Regions from separate parts of the Mesorhizobium sp. GW821-FHT04C10 genome, predicted to be linked through region 3. Evidence: predicted binding sites of a transcription regulator. Region 3 holds the regulator's gene; each other region holds the start of a gene.
The links. The regulator HrcA, encoded in region 3, represses chaperone genes, less so after heat shock. The targets are predictions, from matches to a motif close to GTTAGCACTCNCNNNNNGNGAGTGCTAAC.
Positions count from the first base shown of each region.

Region 1 (3,276 bases), 4.2 Mb from region 3:
CGCACGACCTTGACCGGGTCGACGATGCCCATCGCGATCATGTCGCCATACTCGCCCGACTGGGCGTTGTAGCCGAAGGTCGCGCCCTTGTTCTCAAGGATCTTGCCGGCAACGATCGATGCTTCCGCACCGGCGTTCGACGCGATCTGGCGGGCCGGAGCCTGCAGTGCGCGACGCACGATGTTGATGCCAGCAGCCTGGTCGGCATTGGCGCCGGCAGCCTTGATGTTGGCCGAAGCGCGCAGCAGGGCCACGCCACCGCCGGCGACAATGCCTTCTTCCACGGCCGCGCGGGTCGCGTTCAGGGCGTCATCAACGCGGTCCTTCTTTTCCTTGACTTCGACTTCCGTCGCGCCGCCGACGCGGATCACCGCAACTCCGCCCGCCAGCTTGGCGAGACGTTCCTGCAGCTTTTCCTTGTCGTAGTCCGAGGTGGTCTCTTCGATCTGCTGCTTGATCTGGGCAACGCGGCCCTGGATCTCGGCCTTCTTGCCGGCGCCGTCGACGATGGTGGTGTTCTCCTTGGAGATCGACACCTTCTTGGCGCGGCCGAGCATGTTGAGGCCAACATTCTCGAGCTTGATGCCGAGGTCTTCCGAGATGACCTGGCCACCGGTGAGGATGGCGATGTCTTCCAGCATGGCCTTGCGGCGATCGCCGAAGCCCGGCGCCTTGACGGCGGCGATCTTCAGGCCGCCACGCAGCTTGTTGACGACGAGCGTGGCCAGAGCCTCGCCTTCGACGTCTTCCGAGATGATGAGCAGCGGCTTCGAGGTCTGCACGACGGCTTCGAGAACCGGCAGCATGGCCTGCAGGTTGGAGAGCTTCTTCTCGTGGAGCAGGATGTAGGCGTCCTCGAGATCGGCAACCATCTTGTCGGCGTTGGTGACGAAGTAGGGCGAGAGATAGCCGCGGTCGAACTGCATGCCTTCGACGACTTCGAGTTCGGTCTCGGCGGTCTTGGCTTCCTCGACGGTGATGACGCCTTCGTTGCCGACCTTCTGCATCGCTTCCGCGATCATCTTGCCGACCGACTCGTCGCCATTGGCCGAGATCGTGCCGACCTGGGCAACTTCCTCGGAGGTCTTGATCTTTTTGGCAGCCTTGCCGAGAGCCGCGACGACTTCGGTGACGGCCAGATCGATACCGCGCTTCAGGTCCATCGGGTTCATGCCGGCGGCAACCGCCTTGTGGCCTTCCTGGACGATCGACTGCGCCAGAACGGTCGCGGTCGTGGTGCCGTCGCCGGCGATGTCGTTGGTCTTCGAAGCGACTTCGCGGACCATCTGCGCGCCCATGTTCTCGAACTTGTCCTCAAGCTCGATTTCCTTGGCGACGGTGACGCCGTCCTTGGTAATGCGCGGGGCGCCGAACGACTTGTCGATGACGACGTTGCGGCCCTTGGGGCCGAGGGTCACCTTCACCGCGTCGGCGAGGATGTTGACGCCGCGCAGCATGCGCTCGCGGGCATCACGGGAGAATTTTACGTCTTTGGCAGCCATTTTTAAGCTCCTGGCAGGGGCTTGGGGTAAGCCCGGAATTCAGTTGACGGTGAGGCCGATAATCAGCCGATGATGCCCATGATGTCGGATTCCTTCATGATCAGAAGGTCTTCGCCATTGAGCTTGACTTCGGTGCCCGACCACTTGCCGAACAGGATGCGGTCGCCAGCCTTGACGTCCAGGGGCACGAGCTTGCCGCTTTCGTCGCGGGCGCCGGAGCCGACGGCGATGATCTCGCCTTCCTGCGGCTTCTCCTTCGCCGTATCGGGGATGATGATCCCGCCGGCGGTCTTGGATTCGGATTCGACCCGGCGAACGACCACGCGGTCATGAAGCGGGCGGAACTTCGACTTTGCCATTTTTTCTTCCTCGAATGAGAACGGTGAGAAACAGTTCCTCCGTCCGGCGAAGCCGGACATATGGTTAGCACTCACCAAGGGCGAGTGCTAACGTGGCGCTGAAATAGGCCGCCGACCTGCGAGAGTCAAGGCGCACGGGAAGGGGCAGTCACGGGAAATTTTTCTCGCGCTGACCGGCGGTGCCGAAAAATCCCGGTTGCCGCGCGAACTCCCGTTCGAATGCAGTCCTGTCGAGCGGAACCCGGTATCCGAGGCACAAGCCATTTTCCGGAGTGTCAAGATCGAACCACGGGCTGTTCTTCCTGCCGGCACCTCGGCGATTCAAGCACCAGAAGCGGGCAGCGTTCGGCCAGAGGGTAAGAGCCGCTCGGCACGACGCGCACCTGGTCGAACCAGGCGCTTGCCTCATCCAACAGCGTGGAAAGCGTCGCAAAACTGTACCTGGTTTCGGAACCTGCATAGACGTCGATCGTGTTGATGGACACCATGCTCCATCCCGTCCGTGCGGCAAGGGCTTCGCGATCCGGAAACAGCCTGTCGAATGTTGCACGGATTGCCTGTACTTTGACGGTATTGTCGCCGTCGTCCGTCGTGCATGCCATCGCGATGCGCCATTTGAGCGCGTGAAAATTCTCGACCCCGCCAGCCAGCACCGAAGCTTCGATGTCGAGCAGATCGTCCGCCGCTTCCGGCCGGGCGAAAACGCGGATCGCCGCACGCTTGCCAGGCTTCAGCACTCTTGCGATTTCGCCCAGCAGCGCATGGCGGGCGGCTTTGGAATCGACTGCCGACAAGCAGCCGTCGCCGATGACCGCGTCGAAACTGGCCCGTTCCAGGGGGAGGCTTAGCCAATTGCCGGCCATCGCCCTTCGCGAGGCGTTGTCGCCGGCCCACACGCCGGAAATCATGGTTGCCGATTGATCGATCGCCAGCATCGATCTGCCCAGGATTGCCAACTCGGGCGTCACGCCGAGCAGAAGGACATCGGCATTCCCGAGATCAAGTTCGCGATCGAATATGTCGACGGTTTCCGCGGTTGGCCGGAGCGGGGCGTCCAGGAGCTTCCAGTGCCGATGATAATTATCCCAATGATTTGGCATTCAAACCCGTTGGAGCCCAGGAAAGTCTAGCATCGACCTATGAGAGCCGCTTAATGGAAGCGGGTATGGAAGCCAAGGGGAATTGCTGTGTCGCATATCGTCGTCATAACGCATGAGCATGACCGGTTCCTGGGCAAGCGCAATCTTATGTTGCGGAGGGGCAGCCCCTATTTGCTCTTCGATGTTCTGGAAAACCTGAAACGGCGCGGCCATTCGGTCCGGATCCAGCAAGGTCCATCAATGACATACAATGCTGATATCGCGGTTTTGCATGTCGATGCGACAGTAACGCCCGCGGACCATGTCGACTATGCC
Region 1 is NZ_JBWKTL010000001.1:5,164,344-5,167,619, reverse strand. Features, by position in the region: gene groL (chaperonin GroEL) at 1-1,502, opposite strand, end outside; gene groES (co-chaperone GroES) at 1,565-1,861, opposite strand; gene AC07UC_RS25180 (class I SAM-dependent methyltransferase) at 2,137-2,961, opposite strand; gene AC07UC_RS25175 (hypothetical protein) at 3,202-3,276, shown strand, end outside.
Region 1: a site for HrcA is predicted at 1,925-1,953, ahead of groES (co-chaperone GroES). Genes of this name have one in related genera too.

Region 2 (3,276 bases), on a different contig from region 3:
CCTTGCCGACAACGATCGATCCTTCTACACCGGCATTCTCGGCGATCTGACGGATCGGGGCTTCAAGTGCCTTCAGCACGATGCTGATGCCCGCCTGGATGTCCTCATTGTCGCTCTTCAGCCCATTGACGGCGCTCTTTGCGCGCAACAGCGCGACACCGCCGCCCGGCACGACGCCCTCTTCGATAGCCGCTCGGGTCGCGTTCAGCGCATCGTCGACACGGTCCTTCTTTTCCTTCACTTCAACCTCGGTCGCACCGCCGACGCGGATGACGGCAACACCGCCGGCAAGCTTGGCCAGACGCTCCTGCAATTTCTCCTTGTCGTACTCCGAGGTTGTTTCTTCGATCTGGGTCTTGATCTGACCGATGCGGGCCTTGATCTCGGACTTCTTGCCGGCGCCATCGACCACAATCGTATTTTCCTTGTCGATGCGGACCCTCTTGGTGCGGCCGAGTTGCGCCAGTGTAACGTTTTCCAGCTTGATGCCGAGATCTTCCGAGATGACCTGGCCACCGGTGACGATGGCAATGTCCTCGAGAAGCGCCTTGCGGCGATCACCAAAGCCCGGAGCCTTGACGGCGGCGATCTTCAGGCCGCCGCGCAGCTTGTTGACGACGAGCGTAGCCAGCGCCTCGCCCTCGACATCCTCGGCAATGATGAGCAGCGGCTTGGAGGTCTGCACCACCGATTCCAGGATCGGCAGCAGCGGCTGCAGAGACGACAGCTTCTTTTCGAAGATCAGCACGTAGGGTTCATCGAACTCCACGACCAGCTTGTCGGCATTGGTGACGAAATAGGGCGAAAGATACCCGCGGTCGAACTGCAACCCCTCGACCACATCGAGTTCGGTCTCGAAGCTCTTGGCTTCCTCCACCGTGATAACGCCTTCCTTGCCGACTTTCTCGACAGCTGTCGCGATGATCCGACCGATTTCGGTCTCGCCATTGGCGGAGATTGTTCCGACCTGCGCGACCTCATCGGAAGAGGCGACCTTGCGGGCGCGCTTGCGGATGTCCTGGATCGCGGTGGCGACAGCAAGATCAATGCCGCGCTTGAGATCCTGCGGGTTGAGCCCGGCAGCGACGAACTTCGCGCCTTCCTTGACAATCGCCTGGGCAAGAACGGTCGCGGTGGTGGTGCCGTCGCCGGCGAGGTCGTTGGTCTTGGACGCGACCTCGCGAACAAGCTGGGCGCCGATGTTTTCGAACTTGTCCTCGAGTTCGATCTCCTTGGCGACGGTAACGCCATCCTTGGTGATCCGTGGCGCGCCGAACGACTTGTCGATGACCACGTTGCGGCCCTTCGGGCCGAGCGTCACCTTGACGGCGTTAGCGAGGATGTCAACGCCGCGCAGAAGGCGGTCGCGGGCATCGGTTGAGAATTTTACTTCCTTGGCAGCCATGTTGAATACCCTGTCTGGCAAAGCGCCGCGCATCGTTCATGCAGGCGCGTCACGCTCCGGATTTGATGAAATTGGCGTACGACCTTTCGGCAATCCCTTCGGGTCGCCGAGCGGAGGCGTCAGGCGATGATTCCGAGAATGTCGGATTCCTTGACGATCAGCAGGTCCTCACCCGCAATCTTGACTTCCGTGCCCGACCATTTGCCGAACAGCACCTTGTCGCCCGCCTTGACATCGAGCGGCACCAACTTGCCTGATTCGTCGCGCGCGCCGGAGCCGACGGACACGACCTTGCCTTCCTGAGGCTTTTCCTTGGCCGTATCCGGAATGATGATCCCACCCTTGGTCTTCTCTTCACTATCGAGCCGGCGGATCACCACCCGATCATGCAATGGTTTGAAACTCATAAAGCCTATCTCCTGTGACAACGCAGAGCCTGTTGGCTTGCGCTCAGCAGGACTGGCACTCGATCCCTTGGAGTGCCAGAAGACTTTAACGGATGGATCGGCGACCCCTCAAAGCCGGCGATTTCTTTGATCCAGCCGGGAGTAGCAAGTATTTCTGAAAGGCAGGTTGGTCGGAGTAAGGTTTGCCGGTGTCCCAATATTAGGGATTTCGCACGAAATGGATGAATGACCCCTTCTTCCACTCCGCGAATTTGAACGAGCCGGTGCCGATGAACTTGCTGTTTGCCTCGGCGTTGCGGAAGTCCATCATCCCTCCATAGAGATGGGTAGGCAGTACGGCTTTATTGTGCACGTAGAGGAAGGCCAGGTAAGGAGCCTTCAGCGTGAACACCACGGTGTATTCGTCCGGCGCGGCGATGTCCTTCGCCTCCGCCAGATCGAGCCTTGAGCGAGCCTGAAGCGCGGGCAGGAATTTCTGGAAGCTGAACACCACGTCCCTGGCGGTGAAGGGCTGGCCGTCATGCCATTTGACGCCATGGCGCAAGTTGAAGGTGTAGACGAGATCGTCATCGGAAATCGACCAGCTCTGCGCCAGCCGTGGCCGAGGCTCCGCTCCGATTGGAATTGACCACATAGCAACCGGAGACGATGGCGCCCATTGCGCCGGCGGTCACCCATTTCTCCTGGCTTGTCGAGGTGGCTCTCGGAACGACGATCAGGTCGAACACCTTGTCGCTCGCCAGCCAGGGACCAAAGGGCATCTCATTCGTGACAAGGATGTTCGGTCTCGCCGCCTCCACCTGCCGACGCACTGCATCTCATCATGCTGCCCCGCCCGGTTCCAGTCCTTCCGGCCATTCCACGAATGTACAAATCGTCATTGATGCGAATCTCAGGATAGGCTCGACGGATCACGCCATCTTGTCACGATATCGACGACGAAAGTACAGAGTACGAACGAAGAAGCCGCGAAGATCGTTGTCCCGATGACGACGGGAAAGTCACCTTCGAGCGCCGAGTTGATCGCCAGCCGGCCGACGCCGTCCAGTCCGAAGATCGTCTCGGTGACGATCGCCCCGCCCATGATGACAGCGAGCTCAAGACCGCCGAGCGTGATCACCGGATTGAGGGCGGCCTTCAATGCATGATCGTAATAGACCCGCCATTCCGGAACGCCCTTGGCGCGCGCGGTCCTGATGTAGTCCTCGCCCAGGACCTCGAGCATGCTTGCGCGCACCAGCTGCTGGAAAATGCCGATCTCGGCAAGCGACAGCGTCAACCATGGCAACGCCAGATGACGCGCCCATTCGAACGGATTTTCCGTAAGAGGCACATAGCCGCTGCTTGGAAACCAGAAGATCCCATAGTTGGAGAACTGGAAGAAGAGGAAGTAGGAGATCAGGATGCCCGAGAGGAATGTCGGCACTGACAGGCTGGCATAGGCGAAGCCCGATATAAGCCTGT
Region 2 is NZ_JBWKTL010000002.1:252,328-255,603, reverse strand. Features, by position in the region: gene groL (chaperonin GroEL) at 1-1,405, opposite strand, end outside; gene groES (co-chaperone GroES) at 1,525-1,812, opposite strand; gene AC07UC_RS34720 (ABC transporter substrate-binding protein) at 2,012-2,446, opposite strand; gene AC07UC_RS34715 (ABC transporter permease) at 2,705-3,276, opposite strand, start outside.
Region 2: a site for HrcA is predicted at 1,864-1,892, ahead of groES (co-chaperone GroES). Genes of this name have one in related genera too.

Region 3 (3,276 bases):
CCCGGTCGCCGGCTGCACGGTCATGCCCGAACAGTTGCGCAGGCCGGTGGCGACGATGCGGCCGTTCTTGCCGTCCGGGTCGAAGGCCAGCACGTCGGCGCGGCCGTCCTCGGAACCCCATGTCGCGCCAAGTGGCTTCGACGTCACCCACGCTTCGAGGCCGCCATCCGGCGCCTTGCCCATGTCCTCGGCGATGTTCGAACCCGAGCCGACCGACAGATAGAGCGCCTTGCCGTCAGGCGAAAAGACGATGTCGCGCGTCCAGTGATGGTTGGAGGGAATCCTGTCGACGATGGTTTGCGGCTCGCCGGCGGCCTTCAGCTCGCCATTGCGGTAGGCAAAGCGCACGATCCTGTCGCTGTTGGCGACATAGACCCATTGCGGGTCATTGCCCGGCGGATAGAAGGCGATGCCATAGGGCTGGTTGAGATTGCGGGCAAAGATGGCGTCCTCGACGGGCTTGGCACTGTCCTTGGACAGGCGGTAGACACGGATCTGGTTGGCTTCGCTGTCGGCGACGAACAGGTCGCCGTTCGGCGCGATGCGCACGACGCGCGGATTGTCGATGCCGGACGCGATCAGCTCGGCCGAGAACCCCGGCGGCAGTTGCGGCTTCGCGCCTGCCGGCATGTCGGCGAGCCCGGCGCTGTTCGAGGCGGATTTGGTGACATAGGGCTTCGGCAGGTCTTCCGGCTTGATCAGGCGACGCACGCCTGGCTTGTCGGCGCGCCAGTCGCCGAAGGCGGCTGGGCCTTTCAGCACCGGTTGGTCCGCCTGCTGCGCGAATGCTGCTGTTGCGAGAAAGAGCGCTGGAAGCACCAGGCCGGCCGATCGGATCATCTTGTCCTCCATCTGGTCGCGAAGGAAACCAACGGTAGGTCTGTCCAGAGGTTCCGCCTCATACGATGCGTCGAGGAAGCGAAAGACCGGTTTCCGGTCTATGTCCCGGCAGCGTAAAAATCGTCGTCGAGGCGTTTTTCCAGCGCGACGAGATCCGCCGGCAGCGGCAGGCCCATGGCGCGCATCTCGCGCAGTTTTTCGCGCAGCTGTTCCTGGATTTCGTGCTGGTCTTCCGGCTGATTGACCATCTCCTCGAGCAGCAGGCTGATCCGGGCCTTGAATTCTTCGAGCGCCATTCTTTTTCTCCTTGCTGCCCGTCTCTTCTGTCCGGGGCGCTACCTTAACATGCGCGATATCAGCTGCGCGGTATAATCGACCATCGGCACGATGCGGGCGTAATTCAGCCGGGTCGGGCCGATGACGCCGAGCGCGCCGACGACGCGGGCATCCTTGTCGCGATAGGGCGCGACCACCAGCGACGAGCCGGACAGCGAGAACAGCTTGTTTTCCGAGCCGATGAAGATGCGCACGCCCGATCCCTGTTCGGCGAGATCGAGCAGCTGGATCAGCCCGTCCTGCGTCTCCATGTCCTCGAACAGATGCCGCAGCAGCTCGATATCGGCCTGGGCGGTGACGTTTTCGAGCAGGTTGGCGCGGCCGCGCACGATCAGCCGCGCCGGCAGGCCGCTTTCGGCGCCTGCCCACACCGCAAGCCCCTTCTCGACAAGGTCCTGCGACAGCGTGTCGAGCGCGGCTCGCGTCTCTTCCTTGATGCGGGCGATCTCGGTCCGCGCCTCGGCCAGCGTGCGGCCGCGGATATGCGCGTTGAGGAAATTCGAGGCCTCGTGCAGCTGCGAGAGGGTGATGCCGGCGGGCAGCTCGACGACGCGGTTCTCGACATCGCCATTCTGCGACACCAGCACGGCAAGCGCCTTGGTCGGTTCCAGCTGAATGAATTCGATATGCTTCAGCGCCACCTCGTTCTTGGCGGCGAGCACCAGGCCGGCGCCGCGCGACATGCCCGACAGCATCTGGCTGGCCTCGGTCAGCATGTGCTCCAGCGTCGCGCCCGAGCCGGAGGCTCGCACCTGTGCCTCGATGGTGCGGCGCTCCTCGTCGGAAAGGTCGCCAAGCTCCATGAAGGCGTCGACGAAGAAACGCAGTCCGGCCTGCGTCGGCAGCCGGCCGGCCGAGATGTGCGGCGCATAGATCAGCCCGAGGTGCTCGAGGTCGCTCATCACATTGCGGATGGTGGCCGGCGACAGCGAGGAGGGCAGGATGCGCGACAGGCTGCGCGAGCCCACCGGCTCGCCATCCCTGAGATAGGAATCGACAATGCGCCGGAAGATGTCTCGTGAGCGCATGTCGAGTGATTGCAGTGCAAGCGGTTGCGAACCCGGATCGATTGCCTTGGTCATTCGGCCAAAAACCTCCTTGTTCAGGATATAGACTTCGGCACGGTGGGCGCAACCCGGTGTCTGTGTCGGATCATCCCGGGTGTCTGGATCAGATCACCGGTCCGTTTTCCTTTGCGCGCTGCCCCCCATGCGTCTAAAAGCCGGCCACGATTCCGAAAAATGACTGGAAAGAAGCCCGAATGCGCCCCTCCAAACGCCAATTCGACGAAATGCGCGCCATCTCCTTCGAGCGCGGCGTCTCCAAGCACGCCGAAGGCTCGTGCCTGGTGAAGTTCGGCGACACCCATGTCCTGTGCACGGCGAGCCTCGAGGAGAAGGTGCCGGGCTGGATGCGCAATTCCGGCAAGGGCTGGGTGACGGCCGAATACGGCATGCTGCCGCGCTCGACCGGCGAGCGCATGCGCCGCGAGGCTTCGGCCGGCAAGCAGGGCGGCCGCACGCTGGAAATCCAGCGCCTCATCGGCCGTTCGCTGCGCGCCGTGGTCGATTTGCAGGCGCTGGGCGAACAGCAGATCACCGTCGACTGCGACGTCATCCAGGCCGATGGCGGCACCCGCACCGCCTCGATCACCGGCGGCTGGGTGGCGCTCCATGATTGCCTGCGCTGGATGGAGGCCCGGCAGATGGCCAGCGTCGCCAAGGTGTTGAAGGACCATGTCGCGGCAATTTCCTGCGGCATCCATGACGGCCAGCCGGTCATCGATCTTGACTATCTCGAGGATTCCTCGGCCGGCACCGACGCCAACTTCGTCATGACCGGCAAGGGCGGCATTGTCGAGATCCAGGGCACCGCCGAGGGCGAGCCTTTCTCGGAAGGGCAGTTCGCGGAATTGATGGGCCTGGCCAAGAAAGGCATCCAGCGCCTGGTCAGCCTGCAGCAGATGGCGGTGGCGTAAGCCATCGATTTTCTGGTGACCCCTTCCGCCATCCTTGAATCAGCCCTGTACGTCACCGATCTGGCGGCGGCGGAAGAATTCTATGTCGGCGTGCTCGGCCTCGACCTGCTCGGCAAGGTGGA
Region 3 is NZ_JBWKTL010000001.1:970,755-974,030, reverse strand. Features, by position in the region: gene AC07UC_RS04590 (PQQ-dependent sugar dehydrogenase) at 1-840, opposite strand, end outside; gene AC07UC_RS04585 (hypothetical protein) at 939-1,136, opposite strand; gene hrcA (heat-inducible transcriptional repressor HrcA) at 1,176-2,258, opposite strand; gene rph (ribonuclease PH) at 2,438-3,154, shown strand; gene AC07UC_RS04570 (VOC family protein) at 3,170-3,276, shown strand, end outside.